4 regions of the Streptomyces lothianensis genome follow, and region 2 is predicted to be linked to each of the others. Evidence: riboswitches for the same ligand, from Rfam matches in the RefSeq annotation. Region 2 holds a riboswitch; each other region holds the start of a gene.
The links. A riboswitch is a leader RNA that binds a small molecule or an ion and turns the genes downstream of it on or off. The one in region 2 is predicted to bind cyclic di-AMP.
Positions count from the first base shown of each region.

Region 1 (5,521 bases), on a different contig from region 2:
AGAAGAAGCGCAAGGCCGAGGAGGCCGCCCGCAAGGAGGCGCTGCGGCCCAAGTTCTCGCTGCCGGTGAAGAGGCACGGGCTCAGCGCGTACTACGGGCAGGCCGGGGTGAACTGGATGTCCGTGCACTCGGGCATCGACTTCCCCGTCTCCTACGGCACGCCGGTGCTCGCCGCGACGGACGGCACCGTACGGACGCAGTGGAACGGCGCGTACGGGAACATGGCGATCGTGACCGCGCCCGACGGCACCGAGACTTGGTACTGCCACCTGTCCAGCACCAAGATCCGCAGCGGCTCGGTCAAGGCCGGCGATGTGATCGCGTACTCGGGCAACTCGGGCAACTCCACCGGACCGCACCTGCACTTCGAGGTCCGCCCGGCCGGTGGTTCGGCGATCAACCCGCTGACCTGGCTGCGCAACCACGGCCTCGACCCGACGTGACCTGACCTGAAGCAGACCTGAAGCCGAGCTGAGCTGTGTTGAGCTGAGCCGACAGAGCTTGGATCCTTCATGAATACGCGAAGGGGTGGCCTCCACGACGGAGGCCACCCCTTCGCGTATCCGTCTACAGCTTCTCGACCGGCGCGTACCGCAGCAGCAGCACCTTCGGCTTCGGATCCCCGAAGTCGATCGTGGCCCGCGCCTTGTCGCCGGAGCCCTCGACGCCGACGACCGTGCCGAGCCCGAACTGGTCGTGGGTGACCCGGTCGCCGACCGCGAGGGAGACCGCCGGCTTGTCGCCCGCGCGGCGGGTGGCGAAGCCGGACGGTCCGCCGCGCCCGGCGCGCGCCGCCATCGAGGAGGAGAGCGAGGCGGCGACGGAGGCCGCCGGGCCGCCCTTCGCGACCGGCGCGGGCACGGTGGCGCCGGTGCGCTTCCACTCCAGGTGCTGGGCGGGGATCTCCTCGAGGAAGCGGGAGGGCGGGTTGTAGGAGGGCTGGCCCCAGGCGCTGCGGAGGGTGGAGCGGGTGAGGTAGAGCCGTTCGCGGGCGCGGGTGATGCCCACGTACGCGAGGCGGCGCTCCTCCTCCAGTTCCTTGGTCTGCCCGAGCGCACGCATGTGCGGGAAGACGCCGTCCTCCATGCCGGTCAGGAAGACGACGGGGAATTCGAGGCCCTTGGCGGTGTGCAGGGTCATCAGGGTGATGACGCCGGAGCCGTCCTCGTCCTCGTCCGGGATCTGGTCGGAGTCGGCGACGAGCGCAACCCGCTCCAGGAAGTCGGCGAGCGTCCCCGTCTCCCCTTCCTCCGTCTCCTGTTCGAACTCCAGGGCCACGGCGGCGAGTTCCTGGAGGTTCTCGATGCGGGTCTCGTCCTGCGGGTCGGTGGAGGCCTGCAGTTCGGCGAGGTATCCGGTCCGCTCCAGGACGGCCTCCAGGACGGTGGCGGGGCCCGCGCCGGATTCGACGATCGTACGGAGCTCCTCCATCAGCGTGTTGAAGCGCTTGACGGCGTTGGCGGAGCGGGCCGCCATCCCGTACGCCTCGTCGACGCGGACCAGGGCCTGCGGGAAGGTGATCTTCTCGCGGAGGGAGAGCGCGTCGATCATCGCTTCGGCGCGGTCGCCGATGCCGCGCTTGGGCACGTTGAGGATGCGGCGCAGCGGGACGGTGTCCTCGGGGTTGGCGAGGACGCGCAGGTAGGCGAGGACGTCCCGGACCTCCTTGCGCTCGTAGAAGCGGACGCCGCCGACGACCTTGTAGGGCAGGCCGACGCGGATGAAGATCTCTTCGAAGACGCGGGACTGTGCGTTCGTACGGTAGAAGACCGCGACGTCGCCGGTCTTCGCCTCGCCCGCGTCGGTGAGGCGGTCGATCTCGTCGGCGACGAACTGGGCCTCGTCGTGCTCGGTGTCGGCGACATAGCCGGTGATCTGCGCGCCCGAGCCCGCCTTGGTCCACAGGTTCTTGGGCCTGCGTGACTCGTTGCGCTCGATGACCGCGTTGGCGGCGGAGAGGATGGTCTGGGTGGAGCGGTAGTTCTGCTCCAGGAGGATCGTGGTCGCGTCCGGGTAGTCGTCCTCGAAGTCGAGGATGTTGCGGATGGTGGCGCCGCGGAACGCGTAGATGGACTGGTCGGCGTCACCGACCACGCACAGCTCGGCGGGCGGCAGGTCGTGCTCGCTCGGCGGTACGTCCTCCTCGTGTGCGCCGGTGCCGACGAGTTCGCGTACGAGGGCGTACTGGGCGTGGTTGGTGTCCTGGTACTCGTCGACCATCACGTGCCGGAAGCGGCGGCGGTAGTGCTCGGCGACGTCCGGGAAGGCGCGCAGCAGGTTGACCGTGGTCATGATCAGGTCGTCGAAGTCGAGGGCGTTGGCCTCGCGCAGCCGGGCCTGGTACATCGCATAGGCCTGGGCGAGGGTCTTCTCGAAGCCGTCGGCTGCCCGGGCGGCGAAGTCCTCCTCGTCGACGAGCTCGTTCTTGAGGCCCGAGACCTTCGCGGTGAAGGACTTCGGCGGGAAGCGCTTCGGGTCGAGTTCCAGGTCACGGCAGACGAGGGCCATGAGGCGCTTCGAGTCGGCGGCGTCGTAGATCGAGAAGGAGGAGGTGAAGCCGAGCTTCTTCGATTCGCGGCGCAGGATCCGTACGCAGGCGCTGTGGAAGGTCATCACCCACATCGCGCCCGCCCGCGGGCCGACCAGCTCCTCGACGCGCTCCTTCATCTCACCGGCGGCCTTGTTGGTGAAGGTGATCGCGAGGATCTGACCCGGGTGCACATTCCGCTCGGCGAGGAGATACGCGATGCGGTGGGTCAGGACGCGGGTCTTGCCCGAGCCGGCGCCGGCCACAATGAGCAGCGGGGTGTCGCTGTGGGTGACGGCGGCGCGCTGGTTCTCGTTCAGCCCCTCCAGGAGGGCCGCGCTGTCCAGGACCGGGCGCGGGGCGCCGTCGCGGTAGTACGCCTCCCGGTGCGCGGGCGGGTGCGCGGGCGCGTCGAACCTCCCGCCGAACAGGTCCGCCGGAATCTCTTCCGGGCCCTCGTCCTCGGGAGGCGGCGGGGGGCCGTGGTCCTCGGGCTCGTGCCCGGACCGGCCCTTGGCCTGGAGGCCCGCCAGAAAACTGTCGTCAAAGAGGCTGCTCATCGCCTACCGAGTCTAGGCGCCCGGTGTGACAACCCGGTCCGGGTTCTACGAGAGCGACGCCTCGCCGGACACGCCCGGCCCTTCCCAGGCCCCTCGCGAGCCTCTCCCGGGCCCCTCCGGAAGCATCCGGAAGAGGCCGGAAGCGTCCGAAAGAGGCCCGAAGAGGCCGCCAACGACCCCGCCCCGCGAAAGTCACGAAAAAGTATCGGGCATATCGAACACCAACCTTCACAGCTGCCACACGAGTTGGCTAGCGTGCTGCGCGGGCGGCCCGTACCCCCACCGGCGATCGACGCCGGGAACGGGCGGCCTGCGCCGAGTCCGAAGCGCCGAGCACGGCAACCCGGAGCCGGGGACCCACCAGACCTTGGGGTGAATCGGGACAGCCCCCACCGTCCCGTAGGGCAGACCTTCCTGCGCCCGAACCCGACAGCTAACCCGGTAGGCGCCCACTGGAAGGAGCGCCGGCCTTGGCCTCGCACCGCAAGCCGCGGACCAGTCGCATACGTACGTCACACGCCGTCGGGATCACCTCGGCCGCCCTCACCTCCGTCGCCCTGCTCGCACAGACGGCGAACGCCGCCCCGCGCAGCGAGCCGGAGAAGCCCTCCCTGGAGGAGGTGCAGAAGAAGGTCGACGCCCTGTACCGCGAGGCGGGCACCGCCACCCAGAAGTACAACCTCGCCAAGGAGCGCACCGAACAGCAGCGCGGCAAGCTCAACGATCTCCAGGACGAGGTCGCCAAGCGCACCGAGAAGGTCAACGAGGCCCGGCGCGAACTGGGGCAGATCGCCGCCGCGCAGTACCGCAGCGGCGGCACCTCCGACACCGCCGTCCTGCTGCTCTCGGACGATCCCGACGACTACTTCGCGCGCCGCCAGCTCATGGGGCGTCTCTCCGGCCAGCAGCACAAGGCAGTCGAGGACTTCCAGCGGCTGCAGACCGAGGCCGACAAGAAGCGGGGCGAGGCCACCGACTCCCTGGCGCAGCTCAGCGAGGCCGAGTCCGAGCTGAAGACCAGCAAGAAGGACGTGCAGAAGAAGCTGGGCGAGGCGCGCGAGCTGCTCGCGAAGCTGACGGCCGAGGAGAAGGAGCGCCTGGCCGAGCTGGAGCGCAAGCGGAAGGCCGAGGCCGAGCGCAAGGCCCAGGAGCTGGCCCGCCAGCAGGCAGCGGAGGAGGAGGCCAGGCGTCAGGCCGCCGAGGAGGCCGCCCGGGAGGAAGCCGCACAGGAGGAGGAAGAGGAGGCGAGCGAGCAGCCCGCCGACCCCGCCCCCGACGACTCCTACGCCGCGAAGGCCGCCAAGGCCATCGAGTTCGCGCGCGCCCAGATCGGCAAGCCGTACGTCTGGGGCGCGGCCGGGCCCGATTCGTACGACTGCTCCGGCCTCACCCAGCAGGCCTGGGCGGAGGCGGGCATCTCACTGCCGCGCACCACCTGGGACCAGGTGAACGCGGGCACGACCGTCAGCGTCGACAACGCCAAACCGGGCGACCTGGTCTTCTTCTACGACGACATCAGCCATGTGGGCCTCTACATCGGCAACGGCGAGATGATCCACGCGCCGAAGCCGGGCACCAACGTGCGGGTCGAGTCGATCTACTACATGCCGATCCACAGCGTCGTGCGTCCGGCCTGAGCATCCGGTCCGCGGTCTCCGCCCCGGTGCGCCCGGTGCCCGCCCGGTGCGCCCGGTGCCCGCCCGGTGCGCCCGGTGCCCGCCCCTCGTGCGCGGCGGGCGGCCGCGATTGACCGTCCAGCGCCCCGGGTCCCACAATGGCACGCATGATCCAGCACCTGACCGCCGCCGCCGAGACCTTCCTGGTCCCGTGGCGGCGCGGGTGCGAGCGATCGGGTCGCTAGCTGCAGGGGCTTCCCCTTCCGGTCGGCTTCAGGGGGCAGCCCCTTCCAGTCGGCCACATGGGACAGCCCCTCCGCATGCCTCGGCCGCGCGCGGAATTCCGATCCGTGCGGGCTGCCCGACCCGTTCACCCACCGCTCGAGGATCATCACGATGACGATCGTCACCCCCTCCCTGCTCCGCGAGGCCCGCGTCCCCGCCGCCGGCATGTACGAAGGGCGCCGCAGCCTGCGCCGCGTCCCGGACGGCTGGGAGGCACGTCCGTACGAACTGTTCGAGGTCGTGCCGCAGGGCCCGGTCATCGGTGCCGAGATCCGAGGCGTCGACCTCTCCCGCCCGCTCACCCCCGCCCTGCGCGAGGAGCTGAACCGGGCGCTGCTCGAATGGAAGGTGCTGTTCTTCCGCGGCGCCTCGATCAGCTCCGAGCAGCAGCGCGCCTTCGCCCGCCACTGGGGCGAGCTGGAGACCAACCCGCTGCTGGCCCGCGGCTCGGCCGACGACGTCGTCCGCTTCGACAAGGGCGCCGGTGCCACCCCCACCTTCGAGAACGTCTGGCACGCCGACGTCACCTTCCG
Region 1 is NZ_JBLMKT010000065.1:23,473-28,993, reverse strand. It holds gene ACLF6P_RS22555 (M23 family metallopeptidase) at 1-443, shown strand, start outside; gene pcrA (DNA helicase PcrA) at 568-3,087, opposite strand; cyclic di-AMP (ydaO/yuaA leader) riboswitch at 3,405-3,551, shown strand; gene ACLF6P_RS22545 (C40 family peptidase) at 3,558-4,724, shown strand; gene ACLF6P_RS22540 (TauD/TfdA dioxygenase family protein) at 5,100-5,521, shown strand, end outside.
Region 1: another riboswitch for cyclic di-AMP. It lies ahead of ACLF6P_RS22545 (C40 family peptidase); the one in region 2 lies ahead of ACLF6P_RS26070 (M23 family metallopeptidase).

Region 2 (5,521 bases):
ACACCCTGGAGCCCGGCGACAGCGCCCACTTCGACTCGGCCACGCCGCACCGTATCGCGGCGGCCGAGCAGGCAGGCGCCCAACTCCTCTTCGTCCACACGCTGTTGCAGAGCTCGGTGGAGGCGCTGTGCCTCGGCGGCGGCGCCACTCACCCCCGTACGGCCGGAGGCAGCCGATGAGCAGCGGACCGCAGGACGGTGCGAAGGGGCGCCGTTCCATGGAGGACAGGTTCCCGCGCGGCCTGGCGATCAGACTGTTCGTCTACCTGGTCGTCGGGCACTTCTTCGCGTTCTTTCTATATCTGCTGTTCGAGGTCGGCGCGCGCGGCCAGTGACCCGCAGTCCGCGGCCAGTGACCCGGCAGTCCACTGCCAGTGACCCGGCAGGTCAGTCCAGGAGCTTGGCCCGCAGCCTCTCGCGGATCTCCGGCGTGACGCCCAGCCCCTTCTCCAGGTACCGCTCGACGGAGCCCCAGTTCTGCTCCATCTCGTCGAAACCGGCCTCCAGATACTCGGCGCGCGCCTCGAACAGCGGGCTGAGCAGCTCTGTCACCTCGGCCGATCGGGCATCGGGGGCGTCGCTGGAGCGGTGCACCTTGTAGCGGCGGTGCTTGGCGTTGGACTCCAGGTAGTCGGCGACGACCGCCTCCCGCTCGACCCTGACCGCGAGCAGCGTCACCGCCACCGACAGGCCGGCGCGGTCCTTGCCGGCCGCGCAGTGCATCAGCGCGGGGACGCTGTCCTCGGCCAGCTCCGCGAGCACGCGGGTGTGATCGAGGGTGCGGTCCCGGACGATCATGCGGTACGTGGTGGCCATCCGGGCCGCGGCCCTGCCCCCGCCGAGGATCTTGCGCAGCTCCTCGACCCTGCCGTCGCGCACCATCTGCCAGAACTCCGCGCCGTCGGCCGGGTCGGTGAGCGGGAGGTTCAGATTGCGCACCCCGGGAAGCTCCACATCCGGGCCCTCCTGCTGCTGGTCCGCCGCGTTACGGAAGTCGAAGATCGTGTGCAGCCCGAGCGAGGCGAGGAACTCGGTGTCCGTCGCGGTGGCGTGGGCCAGATGACCGCTGCGGAACAGCACTCCCTGCCGTACGCGCCGGCCGTCCACCGTCGGCAGGCCGCCCACGTCCCGGAAATTGCGCACCCCGGCGAGTTCCGGCTCTGTCGACGGGATGTGCTGTGTCACGGGGGCTCCTCCCACAGTGTTCGCCGGCGCCGACCGCCGGCGTGCTGCGCACTGGGTGCACATGCCAACGACGATACGACATGGGGTCCGGGGCAGGCGGCTGTGGAGCCGATGAGGGCGAGATCACCGGCGCCGCTTTGTGCCGGAAACAGCCGATTCTGGAAGCGAATCGTCGCGGCTCTGCCGGTTACATCGACTACGCCCCCGGTTCCCTTAATGCCCGATTCGCCACCTAAGGAGTAACTGGCCCTGAATTAAGGGCTGGTGAGTCGTGTGGCGTGAGCGGGATCATATTCGTGACGGTGTGTGGCGATCTTCTTCCGTGAATTCCTGCAGCTGTATGGAAATCGAAGATCGTTCATCCACGGAGCGTCATGGCATTTCCCGAAAGGGGTCAGGTCCTGTGTGGCCCGCGGGAATTGAGGTGTTTGTTTCCCGCCCCGCGCTCCCCTACGGTCACCGACAGCCGGTGGACGCCCAATCCTGCCGCCACCGGAATTCACCCGCACACCCTTGTACGGCAGGAGCGGGGGACCCATTGGCAAGACGCCGACGCCGGTCCCGACCGGAGCGGCTTGGGGTGAAGTCGCCCTCGGGCGGCCGGGCATCTCCAGCCCGAACCCGACAGCTCACCTCGCAGGCGCCGGAGAGGAATCCGTCATGCCCGCGAAGGGTAAGCATCGCCGTCCCAAGTCCACCCGCCTGACGCGCTCGTTCGCCGTCGCCGGTACCGGGGGCGCTGCCCTCGCGCTGCCGCTGTTCGGCGCCACGGGTGCGAGCGCCGCCACGCCGCAGACCGCCGCGCCGCAGGCCGCGAGCATCGCCCCGGTCCAGGTGAAGAGCGCGCCGACCGCCCTGGCGCAGGCTGCCCTGACGCAGGCCGCCGAGGCCCGGGCCGCCTCGACCGCCCCGGCCGAGGCCGCCGGGTCCGCCGGGTCCGCGGACAAGACGTACACCGTCGTCGCAGGTGACTCGCTCTCCGCGATAGCCGCCGAGCAGGACATCGACGGCGGCTGGAAGCCGCTGTACGCCGCCAACAAGAAGGCCGTCGGCGCCGACCCGGGCCTGATCCACCCGGGCCTCAAGCTCAAGGTCGGCGCCGTGGTGCAGGCCTATGCCGACTCGGCGGCCGCAGGGAAGGCCTCGGGTGCGGCCGCCGAGTCGGGCTCGGGCGCCTCCCGCTCCGGCTCCTCGGACTCCGGCTCCTCGGATTCCGGCTCCTCGGACTCTTCCGGCTCCTCGGACTCCGGCGCATCCGCGAAGTCCTCCTCCGAGGCGGCGGCCGACACCGCCTCCGCGGCCGCCCCGGCCGAGGCGGCCGCGGAGGCACCCCGCGCCGAGCAGGCCGCCACCGCCTCCGGCTTCACCCGCCCGGTCGCCGCCGGCGTCTCCACGCAGTACCGCACCGCCGGATCCATGTGGTCCAGCGGGTACCACACAGGCACCGACTTCGCGGCCGCCGCGGGCACGCCTGTCCGGGCCGTCGGCGCGGGCACCGTCGTCTCCGCAGGGTGGAGCGGCGCGTACGGCAACGAGGTCGTCATCCGGCACGCCGACGGCCACTACTCGCAGTACGCCCACATGTCGCAGCTCTCGGTCTCCACCGGCCAGACCGTCTCCGGCGGCACCCGGATCGGCCTGGTCGGCTCGACCGGCAACTCCACCGGACCGCACCTGCACTTCGAGGTCCGCACCGGCCCGGGCTACGGCTCTGACGTGGACCCGGTGGCGTACCTGCGCTCCCACGGCGTCTCGCTCTGAGGCACCCGTGCCGTCCGCACGCCCGGTGTCCGGTGTCCTTCGCGGCCCGGACACCGGGCGTCGACGTCCCGCGGCCCCTGGGGCGTATTCCGCATCCGGCGCGCCTTCTCGGTGGTCTATGTCACCCGTTGTCAAGGGTGGTTACGGTGGCGTAAGTCACGTCTCGGGGTGAAAAATATGCCGACGTGGCAGATGACTCGACGACCTCCGCAGACCGCGCCGCCGTGACACCGGCGGCTTTCGCCTCCTACGCGGCACTCGGTGACAGCTTCACCGAAGGTGTCGGCGACCCCGGACCCGACGGAACCTTCGTCGGCTGGGCGGACCGGCTCGCCGTCCTGCTCGCCGACCGTCATCCCGAGCACAGCTTCCGCTACGCCAACCTCGCCGTGCGCGGAAAGCTCCTGGACCAGATCGTCGAGGAGCAGGTGCCGCGGGCGAAGGAGCTGTCCCCCGAGCTGGTCTCCTTCTGCGCGGGCGGCAATGACATCATCCGCCCCGGCACCGACCCCGACGATGTGGCCGAGCGCTTCGAGCGGGCGGTCGCCGAGCTCACCTCCGCAGTCGGCACGGTGGTGGTGACCACCGGCTTCGACACCCGTGACGTTCCGGTCCTCAAGCATCTGCGCGGCAAGATCGCCACGTACACCGCGCACGTGCGGGCCATCGCCGACCGCCACGACTGCCCGGTCCTCGACCTGTGGTCGCTGCGCTCGGTGCAGGACCGGCGCGCCTGGGACGACGACCGGCTGCACCTCTCGCCCGAGGGGCACACCCGCGTCGCGCTGCGCGCCGCCCAGGTGCTCGGTCTCGCCGTCCCGGCCGACCCGGACCAGCCCTGGCCCGAGATGCCGCCGCGCACCACGCTGGAGGTGCGCCGAGACGACATCCAGTGGGCGCGCGAGTACCTGGTGCCGTGGATCGGGCGGCGGCTGCGCGGTGAGTCCTCGGGTGATCACGTCGAGGCCAAGCGCCCCAACCTCATGCCGCTCTAGGAAGCGTCCCGCGCCCCGCGGTCATCGCCGCCGCGGGTGCGGAGGCGCGGGTGCGGAGGTGCCGGAGGTGCCGGTGGCGCCGGCGGTGTGGGCAGGACGGGGACGGAGTCCGGTACGCGCAGGCAGTCGAGGACGCGCAGCACGGACGGATCGGTGCAGACCAGCACGATCGTGGCGCCCTCGCGGCCGAGCCGGCGGCGCAGCCGGTCGAAGAGGGCGATGCCGCCGCAGTCGAGGAACGTCAGCAGGCGCAGGTCCAGGACGAGTTCGGCCGTCGGCAGGCACAGCTGCCCGCTCAGCGGCTCCTCGATGTCCTGCGCCCCGGCGATGTCCAGCTCGCCGTGCAGCTCCACGGTGAGCCGGGTGCCGTCGCGGCGCATCACGGGCGTCGGCCCGTGGACGTAGGGAAACACCATCACCCCAGCTCATCGACTGCCACCGCCGCGGACACCCCTGGGTGTCGGGTGATGGCAGTCGATGAATCTAGGGCCCGTGCATACGACCGGGAGCACATGCCTGAGCACTGTCGCTCAATGGCGTGAACTTCTCCCGTTCCGCTTGACGCGCGACGGCTGTGAGGTCCAATGCGTCGGGTGGCGCAGTCCGTCCGGCACCCGGGTCGTGCCGTCGCCCTTGGCCGCGTCCAACTGGGGCTGCGTGAGGTAGACGGTCTCCCGCAGGTCCGCTCCGGTCAGATCGGCATCGCGCAGATCCGCGCCGATCAGGTCCGCCCGGCGCAGATCCGCGCCCCTGAGGTCGGCGGCGACGAGGATCGCCCCACGGAGGCTGGCCCCGCGCAGATCCGCCCCGGACAGACGCGCACCGAAGAGATCGGCGCCACGGTGGTTGCGCGGGCGGCCCGGCGCCTGGGCGCGGTGCAGATCTCCGGCGCACAGCAGCAGAGCGTTCACCTCCTGTCGTACGGTCGCCACATCCGTCGCGAGCAGAGCCTCGGGGGCCTGGCGGGTGAGGGCGTCGATCCTCTCGTACGCCTCGCGCAGGGCATCGCGGATCGGGCGGGCGGCGTCCAGCGTGGCCGCCTCGGCGACGTACCGCAGCAGCTCGTGCAGCTGACGCATCACAGGGAAGACGGCGGACATCTCGCGGGCGCCCTTCTTGGAAGTGCGCCAGTCGGTGCCGCCGAAGGTCACCTGGGAGACCTTCTGGCCTGCGCCGAAGCAGTCGAAGACGGTACAGCCGGGGAAGCCCTTGGCGCGCAGCTCGGCGTGGATGCCGCAGCGGTGGTCCGCCAGGAGATTGCGGCAGGGCGTACCGGCCGCCTTGTTCACGGCGAAGTCGCTGGACTTGCTGAAGGGGAGCGCGACGCAGCACAGGGCGAAGCAGTTGCCGCAGTCGGCCCGGAGGTCTGCGTGCGTGGGGTCGGGCTGATCGCTTCCGGGCTCACCGGGCTGTCGGGACACCGTGCGGGTTCTCCTGTCGTGGGGCGGGCGGCAGGCCCGGGGCGGAACCTCCATTCTCCACCCGCGCCACCTCTGCCCTTGCCTCTGCCCATGCCTTTGACTCTGCCCAGGAGCCGGGCCGACCGAGGCCCGGGGGACGAGCACACCGAGCGCACCCGCC
Region 2 is NZ_JBLMKT010000074.1:68,272-73,792, reverse strand. It holds gene ACLF6P_RS26085 (helix-turn-helix domain-containing protein) at 1-179, shown strand, start outside; gene ACLF6P_RS26080 (DUF6126 family protein) at 176-334, shown strand; gene ACLF6P_RS26075 (tyrosine-protein phosphatase) at 387-1,184, opposite strand; cyclic di-AMP (ydaO/yuaA leader) riboswitch at 1,679-1,840, shown strand; gene ACLF6P_RS26070 (M23 family metallopeptidase) at 1,845-2,945, shown strand; gene ACLF6P_RS26065 (SGNH/GDSL hydrolase family protein) at 3,131-3,940, shown strand; gene ACLF6P_RS26060 (STAS domain-containing protein) at 3,937-4,356, opposite strand; gene ACLF6P_RS26055 (pentapeptide repeat-containing protein) at 4,471-5,415, opposite strand.

Region 3 (5,521 bases), on a different contig from region 2:
CACCGCTCGCTCTCGAAACCGGCCTTCACGCGGGCGGTGCGCCGCCTGCTCCCCGCCGTGACGGCCGCCGATCTCCGCCCGGCGGCGGCGGGCGTCCGCGCCCAGGCGGTCCTGCGCGACGGCACGCTGGCGGACGACTTCCTCTTCGTGGAAGGCCCCCGCACGGTCCACGTCCTGAACGCACCGTCCCCTGCGGCGACGGCTTCGTTGCCGATCGGGCGGGAGGTGGCACGTCGGGTTCTGGCCGGCCTCGGCCCGTCCGGCGCTTGAAGGCGTGGGCCCAGCTCAGCCCAGCCAGGCCCAGCCAGGACCAGCCCGGACGCACCCGCACCCGACCCTCCGTAGAATCACCTCACTGTGTCCGAGGAAACCAGAACCCCCGCGCCCGACCCGTACGACGACGAAACCCGCGCCGCCGCCTCCGCCGCACGCGCGGAGAAGAACCGGCGCTTCGCCGAGGGCGAGGGCCCGAGCCCGGATCCGGCCGGCTCGCACTTCGACCGCAGGATCCGCAGCTTCCAGCCCCGCCGCAGCCGCGTCACCACCAGCCAGGGCGAGGCCCTGCGTCGGCTGTGGCCGAAGTGGGGCATCGAGATCGACGGCAGGCAGCGCCTCGATCTGAACGAGATGTTCGGGGGCCGCCCGGCCGTCCTGGAGATCGGTTTCGGCATGGGCGAGGCCACCGCCCAGATGGCCGCGGACGACCCGGACACCGGCATCCTCGCCGTGGACGTCCACACCCCCGGCCAGGGCAACCTCCTCGGTCTCGCGGAGGCAGGCGGACTCGACAACGTCCGCGTGGCCAACGGCGACGCGGTCATCCTGCTCACCGAGATGCTCCGCCCCGATTCCCTCGACGGCCTGCGCGTGTACTTCCCGGACCCGTGGCCGAAGAAGCGCCACCACAAGCGCCGCATCATCCAGCCGGAGTTCCTCACCCTCGCCGCCTCCCGCCTGAGGCCGGGCGCCTTCATCCACTGCGCCACGGACTGGGTGGACTACGCGGAGCAGATGCTGGAGGTCCTCGAAGCCCACCCGGACTTCACGAACTCGCAGCCCGACGGCGGCTACACCCCACGCCCCGCATTCCGCCCGCTGACCCGCTTCGAGGGCAAGGGCCTCGACAAGGACCATGTGGTCCACGACCTGATCTTCCTGCGGAGATAGCTCCCGCAGGAGGCGGCGCTCCACGGAAGGCCGCTTCGCGGACAGCGGCTCCACGGAACGCGGCTCCGCGGACGGCGGCTCCACGGAAAACGGCTCCACGGAAAAGAATCCGTCGCGTCCGCCCCTGCACGATCGTTAGGGTCAGGGGGTGAACGCTCCGCCTCAGCCTCCGCACGCACCGCCCAACCCGACGGCAGGTCTCATCGGGCCCGCGCACTGGTGGCAGCGCCGCGCTGTGAAGGCGGGCGCGCTGATCACCCTGCTCGCCCTGTCCGGCCTGGTGATCCTCGAACTGGTCCGCAAGGAGACCGGCACCGAGGGCTTCCTCGTCGGCCTGGGCCTCGCGGTGTTCCCCGTACCGCTCCTGATAGCCGCCTTCCGCTGGCTGGGCCGGGTCGAACCGGCCCCCTGGCGGAACCTCCTCTTCGCCTTCGCCTGGGGTGCCTGCGCCTCGGCCCTGATAGCGATCATCGCGAACTCCTTCGCGACCCACTGGATAGCCACCCGTACCGCCGACCCGTCGAGCGCCGACACCCTCGGCGCCACCGTGGTCGCCCCGGTCGTCGAGGAGACGGTCAAGGCGGCGGCGATCCTGCTGCTCTTCCTGTTCCGCAGGCGCGATTTCAAGGGGCTCGTCGACGGCGTGGTGGTCGCCGGCATCACCGCCACCGGCTTCGCCTTCACCGAGAACATCCTCTATCTCGGCAACGCCTACGGCACCGACGAGACCTACGGCACCACCGGTATCGGCTTCGCCTCCGTCACCACGGCGACCTTCTTCGTCCGCATCGTGATGTCGCCCTTCGCCCACCCGCTGTTCACGGTCCTGACCGGCATCGGTTTCGGCTTCGCCGCCCTCGCCGCCGACCGCCAGCGCGTACGCCGTGTCCTGTTCCCGCTCGGCGGGCTGCTGCTCGCGATGGGCATGCACGCCGCCTGGAACGGTTCCGCCGTCTTCGGCGGCCTCGGCTTCTTCGCCGTCTACCTCGGCTTCATGGTTCCCGCGTTCGGCCTGCTGACCTGGCTGACGATCCACAGCCGCCAGCGCGAGCTGCGCACCGTACGCGAGGAGCTGCCCGCCTACGTCGCGGCCGGCTGGCTCACCGTCCCCGAGCCGTACGTACTCGGCACGCTGCGCGCCCGCCGCCAGGCGCGCAGGTTCCCGAAGCAGAGCTACGGCAAGGCCGGCGGGCCGGAGGCGGCGCGTGCGGTCCGCGAGTACATCTCGCTCGCCACCGCCCTGGCCTTCCTGCGGCACCGGGGCCGAAGCGGCCGTGCGGGCGCCGATTTCGTCGCACGGGAGGCGGAGCTGCTGCAGGCGCTCTGGTACCGGCGTGAGGTGGCGCGCCCGGCCCTCGACCACGCGGCCCGCGTCACGGCACCGGCTTTCCCGCAGCCGCCCACGCCCTGGGCCAACCCGTACGGCCCGGTCCTCGCCCCGGCCCCGTACCTGCCGCCGATGCGTCCCATGCCGTACGCACCGGGCATGCAGCCCCCGCCGCACACCTCGGCCATTCCGTACCCGCCGCGCATCCCGGTCCAGCCGGGGCCCGGCGGGCCGACGGCCCCGGGCGGCTCGCACGCCCCGGGACCGTACGCGCCGAACCCGCAGACCCCGCACCCGCAGGCCCCGAGCCCGCATGCCCCGCCGCCGTACGCGCCACCCGCGGGCTACCGGGGCCTGCACACGTAACCGAGAGCACTCCCACACCCGCCCATGCACATGCCCATACACATGCACCTGCACATGCCAAAACCGGCAGCCCTGACGTCGGGGGGTTGCCGTCAGGACTGCCGGGGTTCGGGAGTGATCAGAGCGTGCGCGCTGCGGGCCTGATCAGGGGTTGAGGCCCTTGCTCTGCAGCCAGGCCATCGGGTCGATGAGCGAGCCGCCCGCGGTCTCGACCTCGAAGTGCAGGTGCGGACCGGTGGAGTTGCCGGTGGAGCCCACGCGGCCGATGACATCGCCGGTCGTGACCTTCTGGCCGACGCTGACACCGATGGACGACTGGTGGTTGTACGCCAGCTCCGTACCGTCCTCGAGCTCGACGACGGTGCGGTAGCCGTACGAGCCGGACCAGCCGGCCTCCTTGACGGTGCCCGTGTGCACGGACTTGATCGGGGTGCCGCTCGGGGCGGCGAAGTCCAGGCCCGTGTGCGAGCCGGAGGCCCACATCGAGCCGGCCTGCCCGAAGGTCGAGGTGATCGTGTACGAGGAGGTGGGGAGCGAGTAGCTCGCGGCGAGCTTGGCGAGGCGCTCCGCCTCGGCCTTGCGCCTGGCCTCCTCCTCCGCCTTGCGCTTGACCTCCGCCGCTTCCTTCTCGGCGGCTTCCTTCTGCTCGGCCGCTTCCTTCGCGGCCTTCTCTGCCGCTGCCTGCTCTGCGGCGGCCTGCTCGGCGGCCTCCGCCTCGTTCTCCTGGTTCTGTGCCTGCTCCAGGATGCGGGCGCGCAGGGCCTCACCGGCGTCGGTGGCGGCCTCGTCCTGCGAGCCGGAGCCGTCGACGGCCAGGGGCTGAGTGGCCCCGGCGGCCTGGGCGACGGTGGCCTGCTCGGGGGCCTCGGATGCGGCGTCGTCGGCTATCAGGTCGCCGACGACGGGGAGCTTCTTGGCCTGCTCACCGAGGTCCGGCATGGAGATCGGTACCGGCGGCCTGTCCTTCGCGCTCGCGATACCGCCCGCGCCCACGGCGGCGATGACGCCGACGCCGAGCACGGTGGAGCTGCGGGCGAGTCCGCCGCGCTGCTTGGCGACGCGGTGCCGGCCGCGTACCGGACGGATGGACTCCTCGGTCGGGTTCCACTCCTCGAAAGGCTGGTCCTCGAACCTGAACTCCTGGGTCCCGTCCGCGAAATACGGGGACTCGGAGGTGCTGCCACGGCCTGCGGGGGTCGCCACGGGGGCGGACTCCTTTCCTTCCTTCTCGCCTACCGGGTTAGCTGACGGGTTCGGAACAGGAAGGTTTCCTACGGGCGTTGACACCTTGCGTACACCCCTGGAAGAGGTGCCGCCTGCCCGATTCACCCCAAGATGGTGGTTCCCCGGCTCCCTTGCGGGATTAAGCGCGTGAGCACGGAGCCATCTCTTGTGACGGCTGGGACGACCGCGCTGCGTTATCGAACGTTAATAGAAGCGGGCCCGGGATTCCAAGCCGTTCCGACAGATCGTTAGCGGCTTTGGCCTGGACTTATCGGGCAACATGGCCCCAAAACGGGCGAGATTCCAGGCAAGTTGAAGGGGCTCACGCCCGCCGATTTTCTGACGTTTCGTCAATTGTTATGCGGAGGGCTCCCCGTTGGTCACCATGGGTGACGCCGAGGAGGGGGGCGTGGGCACCGCGCGAGGAGAGGGACGTGGGCGCCGCGGGCGCCCTGCCGCAGCCCCTACACGTACCCCGGCGCGCATTTCGGACTCCTCACACGGGGCCGGACATGCCGAAGGCCCGGCACGCTTTCACGTACCGGGCCTTCGTTCTCGTAGCGGGGACAGGATTTGAACCTGCGACCTCTGGGTTATGAGCCCAGCGAGCTACCGAGCTGCTCCACCCCGCGTCGGTGAAATCAACTATACGCCATCAGAGCGACACCTCCGACCACACGCACCGCTCTCCGCCCCGCGGGTCTGTCGGGGCCCTGGTCTGCGGATCGGGACTCAGCCGGGGGAACGGCCCAGGAGCCCCGCTCGCCGCCTCCTGAGCCCGCCGCCCGACGGGGCCTCGGACGAGGCACATCCCGCCGGACCGGGAGGCAGATGACGCACGCCCTGACCGTGAGGAGCCGGACCACCCCGAGCAGGGCGTCCGCGGGTACAGGCGCTTCGCCATGCTCGCGGTCAGGACTCAGGAGACCTGTCGTCGGCGGCGAGCGTCGCCCGATTCATCGAGGCGACGTGATGCCCGCAGGGAGTTAGGGCGTTTCGTTTGGATCAGTGGGTGGACCAGAGGAAGATGCCCGCGATGTGGAGTCCGGCCAGGTAGATGGTGGCCGTCTTCTCGTAGCGGGTGGCGATCCCTCGCCATTGTTTCAGGCGGTTGATGCACCGCTCGACGGTGTTGCGCCGCTCGTAGGTCTCTCGGTCGAAGGCCGGTGGCCTGCCGCCGCGGCTGCCCCGACGGAGCCAGTGTCCGCGCTGGTCCGCGGGGACGGGGATCACTGCCCGGACGCCGCGCCTGCGGAGGTGCTCGCGGATCGCGCGGGAGGAGTACGACTTGTCGGCCAGGACCAGGTCTGGCCTGGTGCGGGGCCGTCCTCGCCGACGGGGAACGCGCAGGCGGGCCATGACCTCGGTGAAAGCAGGTGCGTCACCGGCCTGGCCCGCGGTGAGAACGAACGCCAGAGGCCGACAGCGGGCATCGGC
Region 3 is NZ_JBLMKT010000008.1:869-6,389, reverse strand. It holds gene lhgO (L-2-hydroxyglutarate oxidase) at 1-270, shown strand, start outside; gene trmB (tRNA (guanosine(46)-N7)-methyltransferase TrmB) at 358-1,167, shown strand; gene ACLF6P_RS00710 (PrsW family intramembrane metalloprotease) at 1,316-2,860, shown strand; gene ACLF6P_RS00705 (M23 family metallopeptidase) at 3,005-4,063, opposite strand; cyclic di-AMP (ydaO/yuaA leader) riboswitch at 4,075-4,240, opposite strand; tRNA gene ACLF6P_RS00700 (tRNA-Met) at 4,643-4,716, opposite strand; one part of gene ACLF6P_RS00695 (IS5 family transposase) at 5,090-5,521, opposite strand, start outside.
Region 3: another riboswitch for cyclic di-AMP. It lies ahead of ACLF6P_RS00705 (M23 family metallopeptidase); the one in region 2 lies ahead of ACLF6P_RS26070 (M23 family metallopeptidase).

Region 4 (5,521 bases), on a different contig from region 2:
GCGCTACGACGGGCCCGTGGAGCTCGCCACCTGGCGGTTCGCCACCGAGCCGCTCACCATCGGCGGCCAGGAGATCGCGGCCGGCGATCCGGTCCTCGTCGTCCTCGCCGCGGCCGACCGCGATCCGGCGCGCTTCACGGAACCCGACACCCTCGACCTCGCCCGCCGCGACAACCAGCACCTCGGCTACGGACACGGGATCCACTACTGCCTCGGCGCACCGCTGGCCCGCCTGGAGGGGCAGGCGGCCATCGCCACGCTCCTCACGCGACTGCCGGATCTCCGGCTTGCGGGGGATGAGGGCGATCTGCGGTGGCGTGGGGGGCTCATCATGCGTGGATTGCGCGCTCTGCCCGTCGAGTTCACGCCGGAAGGCGGCCGCAGTTCCAACGTGCAGTCACCCTCTCGCGTGTGACGCGACATCAGAATTGTGATGTTCGCGTGATCTGTGCTGCATCGACTTGTGACTGACGTTCGATTGCGGCTACGTTCACGGCTTAGCTCAGCTGTCACAGCAGTACGGCTCAACTCGGCTGTCGCAGCAGTGCGGTCGAAGCAGTGCAGTCACGCGAAAGGCGTTCAGATGCTTTCCGGGAACGGTCGTCACCGTCGCCCCCGCCAGGCCCCCGCCGTGGTCGTCGCAGCCGGTGTGACCGGCTCCGCGCTCGCCCTGCCGCTGCTCGCCGCGACGAGCGCGAGCGCCACCGACGGCGCGCAGTGGGACCGGCTCGCCGAGTGCGAGAGCGGTGGGGTGTGGAGTGCGGACTTCGGCAACGGCTATTACGGCGGGCTGCAGTTCGACCAGGCGACCTGGGAGGAGTTCGGCGGACTCGCGTACGCGCCGAGCGCTGACCTGGCCAGCCGCTCCGAGCAGATAGCCGTCGCCGAGCAGGCACTTGCGGCGCGCGGCGACCAGGCGTGGGCCACGTGCGGGCCGATCGCCGGGCTCGGGCTGGGGGCGCAGAGTCCTGAGGCCCGGGATGTGCCCGGTGGCGGTGGCGAAGGGGCCGGTCGCGCAAGTTCCGGTGGCTCTGGTGACTCCGGGGCGGCTGCCGGGGCCGGTGAGTCCGGTACGTCGGGCGGCGCGGGCGCGTCCGACCGGTCCGACCGGTCCGACCGGCCCGACGAGGGGAGGCCGGAGGGCTCGGGTGAGCCGGGTGGCTCCGGCGGCGAAGGGGCGACGGACTCTGATGCCTTTGATCCCTCAGCCCCCTCAGGCCCCTCGGATCCCTCCACGCCCTTCGATCCCTTCGGTCCTTCCGGCTCTGTCGGCTCCTTGGACCCTTCTGCTCCCTCAGGCGCCGAGGACCTCCCCGGCGCCTCCGAGCCGTCCGAGCCGTCCGTGCCGGTCACGCCGTCTCTGCCCGGCTTCCCGCTGTACGGCATCGAGAGCGACTGGGGCTTCGACGCCCCTGGCGGTGGCGCCTCGGGAGGCCTGGACATTCCGGAGGACCTGCCCAATTCCGGCGCATCGGGCGGGGCTGGCGGATCCGGCGATTCCGGTGAGGCGGGCGCGACCGACGGTACCGGCGAGAGCGCCGAGCCGGGCAAGTCCCCCGAGGACCCGACCGCTTCCCCCGACGGCCCCGTTGACGCATCCGCCGGCGGTCGCCACCGCGGCGATCGCGCCGCCGACGACTCCGCCGACGCCGAGCGCACTTCCTCGGGCCGCCATGCCTCGTCCGGCGATGACTCCACCCGTGACGCGGGCGACAGTGGCGACGACGCCGCCGACGAAACGGACACCTCGGATACCGCGGGCGCTTCGGGTGGGTCGGACGCCACGGGCGCCAAGGACGCCACGTACATCGTGCGCCCCGGCGACACTCTCAGAACGATCGCCGACGAGCAGCAAGTCGAGGGTGGCTGGGCTTCCCTTTACGAGGGCAATCGCAAGGCCATCGGCGATGATCCGAATCTCATCGTGCCCGGTCAGGGCCTGCGCCTCGGCGGGAAGTGATGCCGTAACGGCGGTGCGGGCGCGGGTCAGTTCGGCCGTGAATGTCCGTAATAAAGGAGCTTCGGGGGAAGTGAGAGATGGGTCTCACGTCCCCCGATTCTCTTTGTCTTTCCGGGGTTTGCCTGTTTACGGTCGTGACCGCTCGCCACTGGTGGGCCCCGGTGACCGCACGCCGAATCCTGCCGGCGGTCGCACGGGAACAGTCGTCGCGTCATGCGCCGTAGGCAGGAGCGGGGGACCCAAGGTTTGCGCCGCGGGCGGCGGTTGAAAGACCGTCGGCCCGGCTTGGGGTGAAGTGTCCGATTTGATCGGGCACCGGGTACTCACTGCACCCGAACCCGACAGCTCACCTCGCAGGCGTCGGTGAGGGGAAACTCCATGCTGTTTTCGGGCAAAGGCACCGGCAAGCACCGTCGTCTGACCAAGGGCGAGAAGGCCGTCCGCGCCGTCACGCTGGCCGGTGCCGCGGGCGCCGTTGTCGCCGCACCGCTGATGGCCGCGGGCACCGCCTCCGCCGCCACCGCCTCCGAGTGGGACCAGGTCGCGCAGTGCGAGTCGGGCGGCAACTGGTCGATCAACACGGGCAACGGCTACTACGGCGGCCTCCAGTTCTCGGCCTCCACCTGGGCCGGTTACGGCGGCACGGCGTACGCGCCCACCGCCGACCAGGCCACCAAGAGCCAGCAGATAGCCATCGCCGAGAAGGTCCTCGCGGGCCAGGGCAAGGGCGCCTGGCCGAGCTGCGGCGTGGGCCTCTCCGGCGCCGCGTACAACGGCGGCGCCGCGGAGCAGCCCGCCCAGCAGCAGGCTCCGCAGCAGGAGGCCACCGAGGCCGCCTCGGCTGCCCCCGAGCAGGAGTCCGCCCCGAAGCCCGAGGCGAAGAAGACCGTCGAGACCCCGGCCGGCAAGAAGGTCGAGAAGGGTGACGGCGAGTACAAGGTGAAGACCGGCGACACCCTCTCGAAGATCGCCGAGGCGCACGACGTCGAGGGCGGCTGGCAGAAGCTGTTCGAGCTGAACGACGACATCATCGACGACGCCGACCTGATCTACCCCGGCCAGCAGCTCCACCTGAGCTGACCGGACCCGCCCCGGCGGATTCCCCCCTCGCACTCCCGCCCCGGCGGATTTCCCCCCGGCGGATTCCCCCATACTCCCGCCCCGGCGCGCTTCCCCCGTGCGCGCCGGGGCGGGTCTCTCTCGCCATTACTGGCCGGTAACGATTCTCCCGGGCGAGGTCGCCTGTCCCGTATTGCAGGCCTTCGGTCCAGTTTTCGTCCCAGGGGACGGGCGGTCGGCTGGCCGAAGGCTCCGGGGCGGTTAGGCTCTTGTCGCAAGGCCGAAGAAGCCCCTGCGCCACCGCGTCACATCTTGCGTCACATCCCAGAAGGAGATGCTCGTGCCGTCCATCGACGTCGTCGTAGCCCGGGAAATCCTGGACTCCCGAGGTAACCCCACGGTCGAGGTCGAGGTCGGCCTCGACGACGGCAGCACGGGTCGTGCTGCTGTTCCGTCCGGTGCCTCCACCGGTGCGTTCGAGGCTGTTGAGCTTCGCGACAAGGACGCCAACCGCTACCAGGGCAAGGGTGTCGAGAAGGCCGTTCTGGCCGTCATCGAGCAGCTCGGCCCGGAGCTCGTGGGCTACGACGCCACCGAGCAGCGCCTCATCGACCAGGCCATGATCGACCTGGACGCCACCGACAACAAGGGCTCGCTGGGCGCGAACGCCATCCTCGGTGTCTCGCTTGCCGTCGCCCACGCCGCCTCCGAGGCCAGCGACCTGCCGCTGTTCCGCTACCTGGGCGGCCCGAACGCGCACCTGCTGCCCGTTCCGATGATGAACATCCTCAACGGCGGTTCGCACGCCGACTCCAACGTGGACATCCAGGAGTTCATGATCGCCCCGATCGGCGCGGAGTCCTTCTCCGAGGCGCTGCGCTGGGGCACCGAGGTCTACCACACCCTCAAGTCCGTTCTGAAGAGCAAGGGCCTGGCCACCGGCCTCGGGGACGAGGGCGGCTTCGCCCCGAACCTGGACTCCAACCGCGAGGCCCTCGACCTGATCGTCGAGGCCATCAAGCAGGCCGGTTACATCCCCGGCCAGCAGATCGCGCTCGCGCTCGACGTCGCCGCCTCCGAGTTCTACAAGGACGGCAAGTACCAGTTCGAGGGCAAGGCCCTGTCGGCCGCCGAGATGACCGCGTACTACGAGGAGCTCGTCTCCGCGTACCCGCTCGTGTCCATCGAGGACCCGCTGTTCGAGGACGACTGGGCGGGCTGGAAGGTCCTCACCGACAAGCTGGGCGACAAGGTCCAGATCGTCGGCGACGACTTCTTCGTCACCAACCCGGAGCGCCTGGCCCGCGGCATCGAGGAGGGCTCCGCGAACGCCCTCCTGGTCAAGGTGAACCAGATCGGTTCGCTCACCGAGACCCTCGAGGCCGTCTCGCTCGCGCAGTCCAACGGCTACAAGTGCATGATGTCCCACCGCTCCGGCGAGACCGAGGACGTCACCATCGCCGACCTGGCCGTCGCCACCAACTGCGGCCAGATCAAGACCGGCGCCCCGGCCCGCTCCGAGCGCGTCGCCAAGTACAACCAGCTGCTGCGCATCGAGGAGATCCTCGACGACGCCGCGGTGTACGCCGGACGCAGCGCGTTCCCGCGGTTCAAGGGCTGAGCACCCTGATCGAGGGCTGAGCACCTCGCTTGAGGGCTGAGTCCAAGGGCTCGGCGGTCCCGCCGAACGGCAGCGGCTGAGCCAGTCGTACGTACGTCCCCGTACCCGGTCCCGTACCGTGTGCGGGGACGTACGCGCGTAGGGGAGGCGAGGGCATGGGAGCGACGAGGGAACGGGACCGGTTCTCCACCACCACCCGGATCCGGCTGCTCGGCGAGCAGACCGCGGCCCGCGTCTACCGTTCGCAGACCCGCCGCCAAGCCCGCCGCTCCCGGCTCACCGGCCGCGCGGCGCTGCTCGCGCTCGTGCTCTGCTCGCTGATCGTGGCGCTCGCGTATCCGATACGGCAGTACGTGGCCCAGCGCGCCGACATCGCCGAGCAGCAGCGGCTCCTCGAGGAGGAGCGGGCCGAGACCGAGCGGCTGCGGGACGAGAAGGCCCGCTGGCAGGATCCGGCCTATGTCGAGCGGCAGGCCCGCGAGCGGCTGCACATGGTGAAGCCGGGCGAGAAGGGCTTTATGGCGGCCGATCCCTCCGCGGACCGTGAGCCCCGTACGCGCTCCGAGCCGACCGCCGACCGCGCCTGGTACGTGAATCTTTTCGACGGCGTCGACACCATGGACCAGGCAGGCCGCCGCGGCAAGGACTGACCCACTCCTCCTCCACCACCACCGTTCGCTGCACTCACCTCACCTCACCTCACCCCACCCCGCCCCCTCTCCCTCTCACCCTTCACTGGAAAGACCAGGCATGGAAACCCCGCCGCCCTCCACCCCGCGCACCGAGCCCACCGACGCCGATGTCGAGGCCTTCAAGCAGCAGCTCGGCCGTCCGCCGCGCGGGCTGCGGGCCATCGCGCACCGCTGCCCCTGCGGTCAGCC
Region 4 is NZ_JBLMKT010000067.1:26,511-32,031, forward strand. It holds gene ACLF6P_RS23075 (cytochrome P450 family protein) at 1-415, shown strand, start outside; gene ACLF6P_RS23080 (transglycosylase family protein) at 632-1,960, shown strand; cyclic di-AMP (ydaO/yuaA leader) riboswitch at 2,167-2,335, shown strand; gene ACLF6P_RS23085 (transglycosylase family protein) at 2,339-3,040, shown strand; gene eno (phosphopyruvate hydratase) at 3,354-4,640, shown strand; gene ACLF6P_RS23095 (FtsB family cell division protein) at 4,796-5,290, shown strand; gene ACLF6P_RS23100 (DUF501 domain-containing protein) at 5,391-5,521, shown strand, end outside.
Region 4: another riboswitch for cyclic di-AMP. It lies ahead of ACLF6P_RS23085 (transglycosylase family protein); the one in region 2 lies ahead of ACLF6P_RS26070 (M23 family metallopeptidase).